Regions from separate parts of the Robertmurraya mangrovi genome, predicted to be linked through region 2. Evidence: riboswitches for the same ligand, from Rfam matches in the RefSeq annotation. Region 2 holds a riboswitch; the other holds the start of a gene.
The links. A riboswitch is a leader RNA that binds a small molecule or an ion and turns the genes downstream of it on or off. The one in region 2 is predicted to bind thiamine pyrophosphate.
Positions count from the first base shown of each region.

Region 1: linked by a shared signal. The riboswitch ahead of thiC (phosphomethylpyrimidine synthase ThiC) and the one ahead of SM124_RS01920 (ABC transporter substrate-binding protein) in region 2 are both predicted to bind thiamine pyrophosphate.

Region 1 is NZ_JAXOFX010000001.1:51,718-60,165, forward strand. It holds gene SM124_RS00375 (DUF6434 domain-containing protein) at 1-449, opposite strand, end outside; gene SM124_RS00380 (YhzD family protein) at 556-741, opposite strand; gene SM124_RS00385 (ABC transporter ATP-binding protein) at 1,210-2,109, shown strand; gene SM124_RS00390 (ABC transporter permease) at 2,102-3,355, shown strand; TPP riboswitch at 3,431-3,542, shown strand; gene thiW (energy coupling factor transporter S component ThiW) at 3,652-4,161, shown strand; TPP riboswitch at 4,209-4,321, shown strand; gene thiC (phosphomethylpyrimidine synthase ThiC) at 4,417-6,189, shown strand; gene SM124_RS00405 (hypothetical protein) at 6,167-6,367, shown strand; gene SM124_RS00410 (metallophosphoesterase family protein) at 6,501-7,718, shown strand; gene SM124_RS00415 (ATP-binding protein) at 7,733-8,448, shown strand, end outside.
Region 2 is NZ_JAXOFX010000001.1:367,719-376,166, reverse strand. It holds gene SM124_RS01935 (NupC/NupG family nucleoside CNT transporter) at 1-819, shown strand, start outside; gene SM124_RS01930 (NAD-dependent protein deacylase) at 908-1,624, opposite strand; gene SM124_RS01925 (TetR/AcrR family transcriptional regulator) at 1,685-2,308, opposite strand; TPP riboswitch at 2,560-2,669, shown strand; gene SM124_RS01920 (ABC transporter substrate-binding protein) at 2,791-3,795, shown strand; gene SM124_RS01915 (MTH1187 family thiamine-binding protein) at 3,808-4,098, shown strand; gene SM124_RS01910 (ABC transporter permease) at 4,098-4,868, shown strand; gene SM124_RS01905 (ABC transporter ATP-binding protein) at 4,865-5,626, shown strand; gene SM124_RS01900 (TatD family hydrolase) at 5,610-6,377, shown strand; gene SM124_RS01895 (DUF3231 family protein) at 6,521-7,531, shown strand; gene abc-f (ribosomal protection-like ABC-F family protein) at 7,703-8,448, opposite strand, start outside.

The sequences.
Region 1 (8,448 bases), 320 kb from region 2:
TACTCAAATTGTGGGGATATGTTTGTTTGATAATCAGGGTTTTTCTTTCTAACCTCTTCTTCGTCCCAAGCTGATACAGCATCTCGATATGTTTTTCCAACGTTATCTTTAAAATAGTTTTGAATATATGTAGAAAAATGAAAATGTTCACCAATGACGGTTTTAAAAAAGTGTCTTACACTTTGACTGCAGCGATGTTGTTCGGTTATAACCGTATTTAGACTTAGCTCTTCTTGTGAGTGCACTTTGTCCTTTGTCCTTTTCATTTTTAACTTACTACTGCTGATTAATCCTGTCTCAAGATAGGTTGTAATTCTATTTGTCAGTTCTAGTTTTGAGCCAGATGTGGGTATGCCTTCTTGTTTACAAAAGTTTTGTAATTCACTTTTTAACCAATAAAAGCTTATGAAGTCTTGGGGGTTCATTTCTTTTGAAAGTTTAGGTCTCATTTTGTTAGCCTCTTTAATTTGAATTTATTACCATTATAGAACATTTGTTCTGTTTTGTGAAGAAAAAAATAGACATAAGTTAACGAACTTATGTCAAAAGAACCTATTATGAGTGGAAAAGTATTAGTTTTCCGCTAGGTGAAGTACAACGATGTGTATGATCTAGAAAGTTTTTTTCTTTTAAAAGTTGTTCGCCTTTTACTTTTGCATCTTGGTCGTTACTAGCTTCAAAACTTTCATCTAAAATTTTCTCACCGTTTGCCTCAAATACTGTTAATTTGTAGTTCTTCATTCTATTAACCCCTTTGTTAAAAAATTCAGATAGTTACTATTATTCTTGCATAATTTTATTGTTTGTACAAGGACGATTTACAAAGTAATGTCATTCTCATAATTTTACCCGTTGATTTCCGGTCCAGGTACTTGCTTTCCACGGGGAAGAATTAACGAAAAAATCCAATAGCCGATTTTTTCTAAGTGCGAATTCTTCCTCGGGAGGAAGTCAAGCCTCCTGTTCGTCTGTGGGGTCTTGACCTTTCCTCTATTTCCCGTAGGAGTCAAGTACCTTCCCCTCCAATCAACTCGGTGCTTAGTTTTTAATAACCTTTTGTACCATATATTGTTTTAAAATAGCATAATATAAATCTATGTTTTTCAATACAAAATATAAATTAATAATTAAAATTAGACATTCTTTTTTGGAAAATTGAACCTTTTTGTATTTTTAATCGTATAAGTTATTAGAATAGGAGGAGTTTTTATGGTGTTAAGGATTGAGCATGTTACGAAAAGGTTTGGGGATTTTACAGCTGTTGATAATCTTTCTATTAGTATTCCAGAAAAAGAAATGTTTGGATTTTTAGGGGCAAATGGTGCTGGGAAGACAACGACTTTTAGAATGATTCTAGGCTTACTAAACCCAAGTGGTGGGACTATTACGTGGGACGGGAAGCCAATTAATTATTCTACTAGTCATTTAATTGGGTATCTGCCGGAGGAAAGAGGTCTGTATCCGAAGCTGAAAGTGAAGGACCAAATTGTTTATTTAGCTAGATTAAGAGGAATGCAAAAACAAGATGCTTTGAAAGAACTAGATGTTTGGTTAAGTCGTTTTAAGGTCCCTGAATATGCAAATAAGAAAGTAGAAGAGCTTTCGAAAGGAAATCAACAAAAAATACAATTCATTGCGGCTGTTATCCATAGACCGAAATTACTTATTTTAGACGAGCCATTCAGTGGACTTGATCCTGTCAATGTTGAACAGCTTAAAGAGGCTGTTTTAGATTTAAAGAATAATGGGACCACCATTGTTTTTTCCAGTCATCGAATGGAACACGTAGAGGAAATGTGTGAACATTTATGTATCATGCATAAAGGTAGCCCTGTTGTACATGGCTCTTTGAAAGAAATTAAACGTTCATTTGGAAAGAAAAACTTAGTTATTCATGCAGACTTTTCCCTTGAATTTCTAATGGACTACCCAGGAGTTATGAAATCAAAAAAGACAACAGAGGGTATTCACCTACAAATAGAAGGAGAAGAAGTTGCGGAAAAGGTATTAAAAGAGATTGTAGGAAAAGGCTTTATTCGGAAATTTGAAATAGAAGAACCATCCTTAAACGATATCTTTATAGAGAAAGTAGGTGCAGCATATGAGTAATTTTTGGGTTATTTTATTTCATACTTATATTAGCAAATTAAAGACAAAATCTTTTATTATTACAACTTTAGTCACGCTTGTCATTATTGTCGGTCTTACTAATCTAAATACTATCATGGAGACTTTTACTAAGGACGAAAAAGGAACAAACATAGCTGTAATAGATGAAACGGCAACACTTATACAGCCTCTTCAAGAACAATTGAAAATCGTTAATGAAGAAATAAAGCTTACTAATTATGAAAAAACAGAGGAAGCAGCTGAGAAAGATGTAGAAGAAGGTAATTATGAGGGCTTACTGTTATTAAAATTTAATGAAGAAAACTTACCAGTAGCTACTTTTAAAGCAAATACGGTTGCAGATACAACCTTATCACAAGAACTACGGAATGGCTTGCAGCAAATCAAAACGCAATTGGCAGCGAATCAAATTAATCTGACTCAAGAACAGTTAGGAAAGCTTTATGAGCCTGTTCCATTTGAAAGTATAGCATTAGCTGAAAACGCAAAAACCGAGGAGGAACTTAACCAAGCTCGGGGATTAGTTTATGTATTGCTATTCTTTATTTATTTTGCCGTAATCATGTATGCAAGTATGATTGCAATGGAAGTGGCGACAGAAAAATCATCACGTGTAATGGAGATTCTAATCTCAAGCGTATCCCCAGTAAAGCAGATGTTTGCTAAGATATTGGGAATTGCTTTGTTAAGTTTAACTCAAATGGTCTTACTAATTGGAGTAGGATACTATTCAGTTAAACATAATATGGACTCTTTAGAAGGTGGCTTCTTTAGCTTCTTTGGATTCGGTGACGTACCGTTAGCAACGATTGTCTATGCTTTAATATTTTTCTTATTAGGATATTTCCTATATGCAACCTTAGCAGCCTTTTTAGGTTCACTAGTTAGTAGAATTGAAGATGTTCAACAAATGATTACGCCAATGACTTTATTAGTGGTTGCTGGATTTATGATTGCCATGTTCGGACTAGGTCAACCAGAAACACCATTTATTCAAATTACTTCTTATATTCCGTTCTTTACACCGATGCTTATGTTTATGCGTGTAGGAATGTTGACTCTACCAGTTTGGGAGCCACTTTTAGGGATTGTTATATTACTCATTACCATTATACTGCTAGCGATATTTGGAGCTAGAGTATACAAAGGGGGAGTATTAATGTACGGAAAATCAAATTCCTTTAAAGATATTAAAAAAGCTCTACAACTTACGAAGAAGGATTAGTTTATTAGAGATAAAGAAAAATATATTTGCAAATTTTACCTTATGTGTTATAGTTGCAATGAAAATAACATATTCTTACGTCACTGGGGGTGCCGGATATTGGCCGGCTGAGATTAAGACCTATAGTCTTTGACCCTTTTAACCTGATCTGGTTCGTACCAGCGGAGGGAAGTGTATTGACTTTTGTCTACATACGCAGATTCCTATTGCTGGAGTCTGCTTTTTTTGACTCCAAAAAATAGAGGATTTAATTAGTATGCACACCCCCAGTGAAAACCACAATTGGAGGGATTTTTATGGGGAAAACACAAAAGTTAACGTTAACGGCAATGATGGTTGCAATCGGAACACTAACCAGTCATATGTTTTATATTCCGATAGGCTTTGCCAAAGTATTTCCTATGCAACATTTTATTAATGTATTATCTGCTGTATTATTAGGACCTTATTATGCAGTAGCCCAAGCTTTTACCGTCTCATTATTAAGAAATATGATGGGAACAGGCTCTCTATTTGCTTTCCCAGGCAGTATGATTGGAGCTCTCCTGGCAAGTCTAATATTCTTAAAAACTAGAAAAACGTTATTTGCAGCATTTGGTGAAGTAATTGGAACAGGAATATTAGGAGCCTTAGCCTCATATCCAATTGCTACACTTTTATTAGGAAAAGAGGCTACTCTATTCGGCTTTGTGCCAGCATTTATAGTGAGTTCCATAGGTGGAGCGGCAATAGGCTTCATAATTTTAACTGTATTCCAAAGAAATGTAGGACTGAACAGAGAATTAAATAATGTTAGTAAGTTCTAAAAACGAACATATAACTAATATCTTTATAGAGAAATAAATTTAATAGAAAAATCTACTAGGGGAGTCCTATAGCAGGGCTGAGAAAAAACGCGCGTAAAGTTTTTGACCCTTTGAACCTGATCTGATTCATATCAGCGTAGGGAAGTAGTCTGACAGTGCGATTATTCACGCACTCTTCATCTACTTACACTCGGGTTCCTTATTGGGAACCCGTTTTTTATTTTTTGAGCAAACAAACAAATTGGAGGTATAACCATGCAAAAAGAGAAAAATCAATTACAACCATTAAATCAGTTTCCAGGCAGTAGAAAGGTTTATGTAGAAGGTGGGAGCACAGATATACAAGTTCCAATGAGGGAGATTTATCAATCAGCAACGGAAGGAATTTTTGGAACAGAAGAAAATGCACCAATTCGAGTGTATGATACGAGTGGACCTTATACAGATCCTAATTACGAGGTTGATATTTATAAAGGCTTACCGAAGCTTCGTCAAAACTGGATAGTAGAGCGTAATGATGTTGAGGAATACGAAGGTAGAGAAGTCAAACCAGAAGATAATGGCTATCGAAATGACGTGGATGGTAGAATTGTAGAAGTTTTTCCTAATGTTGTAAAAAGGCCTTTAAGAGCAAAAAAGGGCTCGAATGTAACTCAAATGCACTATGCGAAAAAAGGCATGATCACACCTGAAATGGAGTTCATCGCTATAAGAGAACAGCTTGACCCAGAGTTTGTACGTAAAGAAGTAGCATGCGGAAGAGCCATTATCCCTGCTAACATTAATCATCCTGAAAGCGAACCAATGATTATTGGACGTAACTTTCATGTGAAAATAAATGCGAATATCGGAAACTCTGCGGTGTCTTATTCTATTTCAGAGGAAGTAGAGAAAATGACTTGGGCAACTAGATGGGGTGCGGATACCATCATGGATTTATCAACAGGGAAAAACATACATACAACAAGAGAATGGATTATTCGTAACTCTCCTGTACCTGTTGGAACTGTACCTATTTATCAAGCATTAGAAAAAGTGAAAGGTGTTGCAGAAGATTTAACTTGGGAGGTTTATCGCGACACGTTAATAGAACAGGCTGAACAAGGGGTTGATTATTTCACCATTCATGCTGGAGTGCTATTAAGATATATTCCAATGACGGCAAAAAGAACGACAGGAATCGTGTCACGTGGAGGATCTATATTAGCTCAGTGGTGTTTGGCTCACCATAAAGAAAACTTCTTATACACTCACTTTGAAGAAATCTGTGAAATCTTAAAAGCGTATGACATTGCTGTTTCTTTAGGAGATGGACTACGACCAGGATCGATTGCAGATGCAAATGATGAAGCACAATTTGCAGAGCTAGAAACATTAGGTGAATTGACGGAGATTGCTTGGAAACATGATGTTCAAGTTATGATTGAAGGTCCAGGGCATGTGCCAATGCATATGATTAAAGAAAACATGGAAAAACAATTAGAAATTTGTAAAGAAGCTCCTTTTTACACGCTCGGTCCTTTAACTACAGATATTGCACCGGGATATGATCATATTACATCAGCTATTGGAGCTGCCATGATTGGCTGGTTTGGAACAGCCATGCTCTGCTATGTAACGCCTAAAGAGCATTTAGGACTTCCAAATAAAAATGATGTTCGTGAAGGGGTTATCGCTTATAAAATTGCCGCACATGCAGCTGATTTAGCTAAAGGCCATCCCGGTGCACAAGTGAGGGACAATGCATTATCAAAGGCTCGATTTGAATTCCGCTGGAACGATCAATTTAATTTATCTTTAGATCCTGAGAGGGCTAGGGAATATCATGATGAAACCCTACCAGCTGAAGGAGCTAAAACGGCTCACTTCTGCTCTATGTGCGGACCAAAGTTTTGTTCTATGCGTATCTCTCAAGATATTCGAAATATGGCTCAAAGCGGAGAGAAAAGTGAAGAGGAAATTATTGCAGAAGGAATGAAAGAAAAGGCAAAGGAGTTTGTCGACCATGGCTCAGCCATTTATAAGTAATCATTCCCCTCATACGGTTAGTGAGCTTAAGGAAGAAATTAAAAGGCTGAAGGAAAATATTCAAATGCTTGAGTTGGAAATACAACATATTCAGAAGAACTGTAAGCATGTTTTCTTAGAGGAGCAAGGTTTTCGAAAATGTATGAAGTGTCATAAAATTGATGTCTATTACTATTAAGCTAACATTTAACCCTGCCGTTTGGTGGGGTTTTTACTATATTTAAATAGGTTAAGAAGTAATGATGGGATAAGAACGTGCATTCGCCTTTTAAAGGTGATAGAATGGTAAAAAAACGGTTGTGAGGAAAAAAATGAAGGAAATAAAATTTATACATACAGCAGACCTCCATTTAGATAGCCCTTTATTAGGTTTAAAATATCTGCCAATAGATATATTTAAAAGGCTGCAAGAAAGTACTTTTCATGCTTTAAGAAAAATAATTGATACTGCCATTGATCAAAAGGTGGATTTCATCATTATAGCTGGTGATATATTTGACGGTGAGGACAGAAGTATCCGAGCTCAAGTCCGTTTTAAAAAAGAAATGGAGCGCTTAGAAAAACATAATATTAGTGTTTTTGTCATTCATGGTAACCATGATCATTTAAGTGGGAATTGGACAAAGATTGAAATGCCGGAAAATGTATTTGTTTTTGGAGAGAATGTAGAAGTAAAGGGTTTCAGCACTTCCCATGGTGTTACAGCTAGTATATATGGCTTCAGTTATCCTGTGCGCCATGTATATGAACGGAAAATTGACTCTTATCATAAGGAAATGGATGCAGACTTTCATATTGGGATTCTTCATGGAAATTTAGAGGGTGGAACGGACCATGGAAATTACGCACCATTTCAACTTAAAGACCTAATGGATAAAGGGTTTGATTATTGGGCTTTAGGTCATATCCATAAGAGAACAATCTTATCTGAGCAGCCGCCTATTATTTATCCGGGTAATACTCAAGGTAGGCATAAAAAAGAGAGTGGCCCAAAAGGTTGCTATATAGTTACACTAAACGAATATCAAAGTGATTTAACATTTATTGAGACAAGCGATGTTATTTGGACGACTGAAAACATTGATGCAAGGGATTGTAAAACATTTGATGACCTATATAGACTTTGCCTACAAACAATGGACGGTTTACGTAAGGAAGGAGTTGGACAGTTACTGAACTTTAGTATAGTGAACTTAAATAATGAATTCTTAAACCTTCAATATTTAAAAGATGAGTTGCTGGACGCTTTACAAGAAGAGGAGAAAGTTGAAGATAATTTAATATGGCCCTATAACATCGAACTAGAGGAAGCGGTTGGTTGGAAACGAAATGAGCTTGCTTCAGAATCAGATTTTTATGAAGAAATCTTTAGGGTAATGGATGGATTGCAAAATATAGACGAAATGGTTGCTTCTTTATATGAACACCCAGTAGGAAGAAAGTTCTTACAACCACTAACTACAGAAGTAGTAGCTTCCGTTAAAAAGGAGGCAGAAAAAATACTAATCCAAGGTCTACTGAAGAAGTAGGGAGGGAGTTATAAGTGAAATTAGAGGAAATTCATATATACGGATATGGAAGACTGGAAGATGTATCTATAAAAAGTTTGGGAGATTTCCAAGTATTTTACGGTCAAAATGAAGCAGGTAAATCAACTATAATGTCATTTATTCATAGCATCCTTTTTGGTTTTCCAACAAAACAACAATCTGATTTAAGATATGAGCCGAAAAAAGGAACAAAATATGGTGGGAAACTAGTAGTAACTTCTAAACAGGGGAGAGCAACGATTGAACGAGTTAAAGGAAAAGCGGTTGGAGATGTTAGTGTTTGGTTGGACGACGGTACGATAGGTGGGGAAGAGCTTCTTAAAGAAATCCTTAGCTCTATAGATAAATCACTATATCAGTCTATCTTTTCATTTAACCTACATGGTTTACAAAATGTCCATCATATGAAGAGTGAGGACTTAGGTAAATTCTTATTTTCGACTGGGGCATTAGGGTCTGACCGTTTGCTTACGGTTGATGCTGAATTACAGAAGGAACTTGAATTGCGTTTTAAACCAAATGGCAAAAAGCCCCTAATTAATGAGAAACTTAAAGAAATAAAAGATGTATACAATGAATTGAAAAGAACGGAACAGATGAATGCACGTTACAATCAATTTTTACAAGAGAAGGAATCTTTACATAAAGAAATTTATAGTCTGAATGAAAAAATAAACAGATTAGAGAAAATGAAGAGTCAACTAGAGGA
Region 2 (8,448 bases):
AGGAAAGCAGAAACGATGTCAGCTGCCGCTAATATCTTTGTTGGACAAACAGAAGCTCCTCTTGTCATTCGACCATACATAAATAATATGACGAAATCTGAGTTATTTGCCGTTATGACCGGTGGGCTTGCATCAGTAGCAGGTTCTGTATTAGTAGGATATTCACTATTAGGGGTGCCCCTGGAATATTTGCTAGCAGCTAGTTTTATGGCTGCTCCTGCAGGGTTAATTATGGCAAAAATGATTGTTCCTGAAACGGATCAATCAGAGGAACCAAAAGAGTTTGAAATGGAGATGGATAAAGATTCAACAAACGTAATTGATGCAGCTGCAAGAGGGGCTAGTGTTGGACTACAATTAGCTTTAAATATTGGTGCCATGCTTTTAGCTTTTATCGCTTTAGTTGCACTAATCAATGGACTACTAGGGTGGTTGGGCAGCTTGTTTGGCTTTTCAGGAATTTCCTTGGAGATGATTTTAGGCTATCTTTTCTCACCTATCGCATTTGCTATCGGTGTTCCTTGGGATGAAGCTATCATCGCTGGAAACTTTATTGGCCAAAAGCTCATTTTAAATGAATTTGTGGCTTACTCAGCTTTCGCTCCAGAAATCCCGAATTTATCTCCAAAAACCGTGGCGATTGTAAGCTTTGCTTTATGTGGATTTGCCAACATCTCATCTATGGCCATTTTATTAGGAGGATTAGGTAACTTAGCACCTAGTCGAAGAGCAGACATTGCCCGTTTAGGAATTAGAGCTGTCATTGCTGGTGCCCTCGCTTCCTTACTGAGTGGTGCAATTGCTGGAATGTTGTTTTAGCCCGTAAATTCTCCTCATTGTGATACAACAAAAAACGCTTGAAAAAACATTCCCAGTTATACTTCAAGCGTTTTTTCTTTATACACTCTCACAAACCAAGCTGATTATTTAATTCCACTAGTAATTCCCTAATTTTTCTATTGTGAATGACTTCATCAGCATACGCATCGAGTTCTGTTGGCTCCATGTTAATGATGACAAGCTTTGCCCCCATTTGCTTAGCTACTAAAGGAAATTGATTAGCAGGTGTGACACTTAGTGAAGAACCCAAAACGATAAACAAATCTGCTTTTTCTGATTCTGTAACGGCAAAATCGAGGGCCTCTTCAGGAAGCATTTCTCCAAATAAAACAACAGATGGTCGTAAAACTCCCCCACATTCGCATGCAAATTGTTCCCTTAAATATTCTTCACTCGAATACGACTTTCCACAGTTCTGACAGTGAACCTTTTGCAACGTTCCATGTAATTCAGCCACTTTTTTGCTACCAGCTTGTTGATGGAATCCATCTACGTTTTGAGTAATAATACTTTGGATTATAGCTTTCTCTTCCCATTGGGCTAGAATTTTATGACCAATATGCGGCTTACATTCATTTAAGCCAATCACTCGATGACGATAAAACTCAATAAACTCATTTACATTTTCATTTAAAGCTTTCGTGCTAGCAAATTTACTTGGATCCTTTTGCTTCCACATTCCAGATTGAGAAGATCTGAAATCGGGTAAACCACTTTCTGTAGACATCCCAGCACCTGTTAATAAAACCGTATGATGAGATTCCTTTAACCATTTTAATAACACTAAAAATACCTTCTTTCTATTAAAATGAACCTCTTGCTAGAAACAAGAGGTTCGTTCATATTAAGACTTTGTCTCCAATAAGGTATCCATAACCATACCTTTCATGCACTCCAATATATTTTGGTATGGGTATTCCTTATATAGCACAGCTTGGACAGTAGCACCATCAATGATCGTCCAGAATAGGTTTGCAACCATAATCGGATTGATATCCTTCTTGAATTCTCCTGTTTTCACACCTTGTTCTACAATCTTTGTTACGAAATCAATAAAAAACCTGTTTCCTCTCTCTTGTAAAAGTAACCGTAAATTTTCATCTCTAGAGGAGTGAAGACGAAATTCATAATGTACCACAATCGTTTCTTTCCTATCTGGATCGAAGGGATCAATAGATATGTATAAGTCAAATAAATATAAAAGTCTTTCAGTTGCTGTCTGAAAAGAGTTTATTTTTTCTGTTAAAAGCTCATTTGTTTCATTCGTTTGTTCATTCATTAATTCTAAATAGATTTCTTCTTTACTCTTAAAATAGTTATAAATAGCACCCTTGCTAATACTTGAATGGGCAACAATATCATCAATAGTTGCGGCTTGAAACCCCTTTTTTGCAAAACAAGCAAGCGCACTATTTAAAATTTCTTTTTTCTTCTGTCGCTTATACTCTTCAGAAACAATAGGGGGCATGTGTTCTCCTCCGTAACTTTGTACAAATTATTTTTTTATTAAATCATAGTTATTAAACAGTCACAACCTTTATTAGAAACGACTAGTCAGTTTAAATTGTACTGAAAATTTTGATTTATTACAATAAACTTCTTTTACAAGTAAAAACATACTTTTAGTAGTCAATTAAAAATAATCTGTTATAATGAGTGAGGAATTAACAATATAAGAATAAATTTCAATTTCTTCACATTGAAACTTATTCAAATAGGTAAGAATAGTAGGGGAACTGGTGTTGCCGGTTGAGATTGCATCCTTTAGTTGCTGACCCTTTGAACCTGATCTGGCTTATACCAGCGTAGGGAACATATTCTAAAAACAGTACATGTCTATTGTTTACGGTATGCGCCCAAAGGTCTTTTCCTTGGGCGCTTTTTGTTTTCCTAGGCTGCTTTAGCCCTTACCTAAGAAATTTTTCACATACATAGGAGGCTCGGTACAAAATGAAAAAAGGATGGTTAGTTGCTTTATGTTCTTTGTTTTTGATAACTGGATGTGCAGGGAATCAAAATGGAGAAACTTCTGAAGGACAAAAAGAAGAGAAAAAATCATTAGAAAAAGTATCTGTTGTTCTCGATTGGACTCCAAATACAAATCACACTGGTTTATATGTTGCAAAAGAAAAAGGATATTTTGAAGAAGAAGGTTTAGACGTTGAAATAATTATGCCAGGGGAAGCAGGTGCTGACCAGTTAGTTGCTTCTGGAAAAGCTGAATTTGGTGTTAGCTACCAAGAAAGTATTACATTAGCGCGTGTGCAAGACGTTCCCTTAGTATCCATTGCCGCAATCATTCAACATAATACATCTGGTTTTGCTTCACCTGTAGATAAAAATATTAAATCGCCGAAAGATTTTGAAGGTAAATCCTATGGTGGATGGGGATCTCCCGTTGAAAAGTCAGTAATTGCATCTCTCATGCAACAAGAGGATGGGAATGTTGAAAAAGTAGATTTCGTTAATATGGGAGACACTGATTTCTTTACTGCCGTAAAAAGAGACATTGATTTTGCTTGGATTTATTACGGTTGGACGGGAGTAGAAGCAGAGCTTCGTGGAGAGGAAATCAATATGGTTTATTTAACCGACTACTCCGAGAAATTGGATTACTATACACCGGTACTCGCTACGAATGAAAAAATGATTTCAGACAATCCAGAGACAGTAAAAGCTTTTATGAAGGCTGCAGCTAAAGGCTACCAATATACAATGGACCAACCTGCTGAAGCAGCAGATATCTTATTAGCCGCAGCACCTGATTTAGATGCAGACTTAGTGAAAAAAAGCCAAGAATGGTTAGCATCTAAATATCAAGATGATGCACCTAGATGGGGTGAACAGAAGCTTGAGGTCTGGGAAAACTACGCCAATTGGATGTTAGAAAACAAACTACTTGAAGGCGAGCTAGATGCGGAAAAAGCCTTTACAAATGAATTTTTACCTGAATAAGGAGGGCTAGTCATGGCAAATGCATTAGTGAGTATTCAAATCATACCCAAAACAAAAAATGGTGAAAGTGTCATTCCATATGTAGATGCTGCAATTTCAGTGATAGAAGCATCCGGCGTAAAGTATGAAGTACATCCTTTAGAGACGACCATGGAAGGAGATCTTCAGGAATTATTTAATATTATCTCGAAAATGAATGAAAAAATGATTGAACTTGGAAGTAGCAACGTAATCTCTCAAGTTAAGGTACTCTATCAACCTGAAGGTATTACAATGGATCAATTGACGGAGAAGTATAAGTAATGAAGGAATTTTTTAAGAAGGGATGGAGACCATTAATGGTTCTCCTCCTTTTGTTCATTATCTGGGAGATTACTGTAAAATTCGCCGATATTCCTAAATGGTTACTTCCCCCACCATCCAATATCATGATGGAAGGATATTCAGGCTGGGAACCGTTCATGCCCCATCTAGTTTCAACCATACAATTAGCTCTATTGGGGTTTATTATTGGATCAGTGATTGGACTAGCGACAGCTATCCTATTGCACCTACTGCCGACTGTTAGGGAATCAATCTATCCTTTACTTATTCTAACTCAAAATGTACCCATTATTGTGTTGGCACCACTTCTCGTTATTTGGTTTGGATTTGGACTGCTACCTAAAATCATTGTGATCACTTTGGTTTGTTTCTTCCCCATCACTGTAGCTGCACTAGATGGTTTTAGGCAAACAGCTCCAGAGTTAAAACACTACATGAACATGGCAGGTGCTACAAAAAGCCAACTTTTTTGGAAACTAGAATGGCCTTATTCTTTACCTTCCATTTTTTCAGGTTTAAAAATATCTGCTACATATAGTGTAATGGGAGCCGTTATTTCTGAATGGCTTGGTGCAAAATTAGGAATTGGTGTCTATATGACGCTTGCTTCCTCCTCTTTTCGGACGGACCGAGTTTTTGTAGCCATTTTTGCTATTATGATTCTTAGTTTATTATTCTTTTTCCTTATTGTTTCAATAGAAAGATATCTAGTCCGCTACCGAGTGAAAGGAGTAGATACGAAAAAATGAATGTATTAACGGTCCATAACTTAAGTAAAAAATTCGATCATCAAGTAGTCATTGAAAATTTAAACTTAGCAATAAAAGAAGGAGAATTTGTCTCTATTTTAGGGCCGTCTGGTAGTGGTAAAAGTACATTTTTCAACCTAGTTGGCGGGATCCTAGCCCCAGACTCCGGTTCCATCCTATTAAATGGAGAAACAATCAATGGGAAACGAGGATTTATTAGCTATATGCCACAAACTCCTTCTCTGTTTCCTTGGAGAACGATTCTACAAAATGTATTACTTGGACAAGAACTACATGGAAAAACAGACAAAGAGAAAGCCATCCACATGTTAAATAAAGCCGGATTAGGAGATTATCTCTCTGCCTATCCAGATGAGTTATCTGGTGGAATGAAGCAAAGAGCTGCTTTTATTAGAGCCTTACTTAGCCCTGGTTCAATCATCTGTTTAGATGAGCCTTTTTCAGCTTTAGACGAACTTACTCGCCATGAAATGCAAAACTGGCTTCTATCCATTTTGGATGATTACCGAAAAACAGTTCTCTTTGTTACTCACAACATTGAAGAGGCCCTATATTTGTCGGACCGTATTCTCATACTCTCTGATAAACCTGCAAGCGTGGTCAAGGAAGTGATTGTTCCATTCACAAGACCTAGAGAAGAAAGCCTATTACTAGAGGAAGATTTTTTCAAGTGGAAAAGAGACATCCATCTTGTACTTAAGGGATTAGGAAGTGACTCGAATGGTAAAAATGATTGATTCTCATATCCATTTAGATTTATATCAGGAAGAACAGCTTGAACAGCTTTTAAGTTCGTTGGATTCTATAGAAGCACTTATTACTGTATCCTTTCATCTACATTCTTGTAAAAAAAATCTGCTTATAGCAAGCAAAACTAATAAGATAAAAGTAGCATTTGGATACCATCCGGAGCAGTCTCTCCCCGACGAAGCCTCAACGGAGGAGTTGTTTCAATGGATTAGACAGAATCAGCATCGCATGATAGCAATTGGAGAAGTCGGCCTACCTTACTACTTAAGAAAAGAACACCCTGAACTAAAACTAGAAGGATATGTAGAATTGTTAGAAAGGTTTGTTCTTCTAGCAAAAGAGCTGGATAAACCCATTATTCTACATGCTGTATATAAAGATGCGTCTATTGTATGTGACCTTTTAGAAAAGCATTCTGTTAGCAAAGCTCATTTTCATTGGTTTAAAGGAGATTCAAGCACCATTCGCCGTATGGCTGATAACGGCTACTTTATTTCTGTAACTCCAGATGTATGTTATGAAAAAGAAATACAGGAACTAGTAGAAATGTATCCAATAGACCAGCTAATGGTCGAAACAGACGGGCCTTGGCCTTTCGAGGGACCATTTCATGGTAAAATGACACATCCCGTGATGATTCAATCTTCTATCAGACAAATCTCTGAATTGCTTAATATGTCAGAACAACAAATAGTGACCATTGTTAGAGATAATGTCAGGAGGTTCTTCTGTTTATAATTTTGGGTAAGTAAGAGGCTGGTTAAATCCAAGCCTCTTTTTTTCTAATAAACAGACTCCAAGAGTACATGCAATGATTTGAATATTTAACAAAGCTTTACAAATAATATAACAAGGAAAATTAATGAGAGGATTTGAATGATATGGAGCTACATCATCATCCAAAACTAACTTCAGCGGAAATCGCTAATCTATGGAGTACATACTTAAATGATACAGCCATCATTTGTCTATTAACCCACTTTTCTAAACATACCGAGGACTTAGATATTGAGACAATCGTAAAGAAAACACTTGATATTGCAATTGACCATGTTGAAAAAGTTGGGAAAATCCTAGAAAAAGAGAAAATTCCGCTTCCAAAAGGTTATCCCGTCAAGGAACATGTCAATTTAGATGCACCTAAATTGTACACAGATATATTTTATAGTGATTTCATATATAATGCTTGTCGTTTTGCTCTTGTTTCCCATGTTCAAGCTTTAAATTTGTCGGCTAGAAATGATATTACAGAGCTCTTTCGCTCCTTTTATCAAGACACCAGTTCTTTACTTATAGAAATAATTGAAGTTATGAAAGGAAAAGGGATTTTTATTCGCCCTCCTTACATTCCTTACCCTGAAGAGCGAGATTTTGTTGATAAGCAAAATTTTTTAGTAGGCTGGTTAGGTAAAAGAAGACCACTATTAGCAATTGAAGCTACTAACCTTTTTGATCAGGCTATTTCTAATCAATTAGGAAAAGAACTCCTTACTGGTTTTATCCAAGTAACTAAGGATAAGGAAATAAAAGATTACTTGATAAGAGGGAGAAAGCTAAGCACAGATATAGTACATACTGTTCAAGTTGTACTCGAGGATGAGTTAATTCCAAACGGAATGAAATGGGATTCAAAAGTAACGAAGTCCACCGAGCCCCCTTTTTCAGAACAATTGATGCTATTTACTACAAGTGCATTGAATGCCATAGGGTTGGGTAAAGTAGGATATTCAATATCTATGGCCCTCCGAAGAGATTTAGTTACAAGTTATGTTCAAATATCAAATCAAATAATGTTGTTCTCCGAGGATGGCTCTAATATTCTAATCAACCGAGGTTGGATGGAGCAACCTCCTCAAGTTCCAGATCGCGAAAAATTGTCTGAAGAAAGGTGACTAATCGCTCCATTCTCGCGGAGCTTTTTGCCACTGAAAAAGCGACCATCAAAATTATGGTCGCTTCTTTAGATATTTCATAGCTTCTTCGAGACTTCCAAATAGAATTTTTCACTTCACTTTCTACTTGCAGAAGTTATTGGCTAATCCATTCAATCCTCTCTCGATTTTCTAATTTAACAATAACTTTTTTTGATCGATAAGTTCTTTAAACTCCAGATCTAATTGATGATACTTTTCATCTCCTGGAGTTAGTAAACTTAATTCTCCTAGGATAGCGGTTATACGGTTATTAATAATCATGAGCTTTTCATCAGCCGATTCTTTAGTTTTATCCTTTATTTGATATTTATTTTGGTTATACTCTTTTAAACCCGTTTCCACTCGGATGATTTTCTCATCTTTAAAAACTAATAACCTGTCACATAGCCTCTCGAGAAAATAAGCATCATGAGAGACAACTAAGATAGTACCTGTAAATTCAGACAATGTATCTTCTAACTGTTCCCTACTAGGAAGGTCTAGATGGTTTGTCGGCTCATCCAATATTAATACATCGTACTCTTTCATTAATATGTCTGTTAATTTAACACGGATTCTTTCTCCTAGACTTAACTGTTTTATTTTTTGGGCAATTTTTTTCTCGCTTAAACCTAAATTAGCTAATATTGTTCTAGCTCGAAAAATATCCTCCCTCAATGTTAAGTTCAAAGCCTCTATTACTGTTAAGTCATCTATTAGATCGTGTACATCCTGGCTTAAATAAGCTATTTTTAGTGATTCACTTTTCCAAAGGTCACCTTCAGTAACACTCTCTTGACCAAGTAACATCTTAATCCAAGTGGTTTTTCCCGCTCCATTATCACCTATGATCCCCATACGTTCCCCATGCTTTATATAAAAATTACAATCAGAGA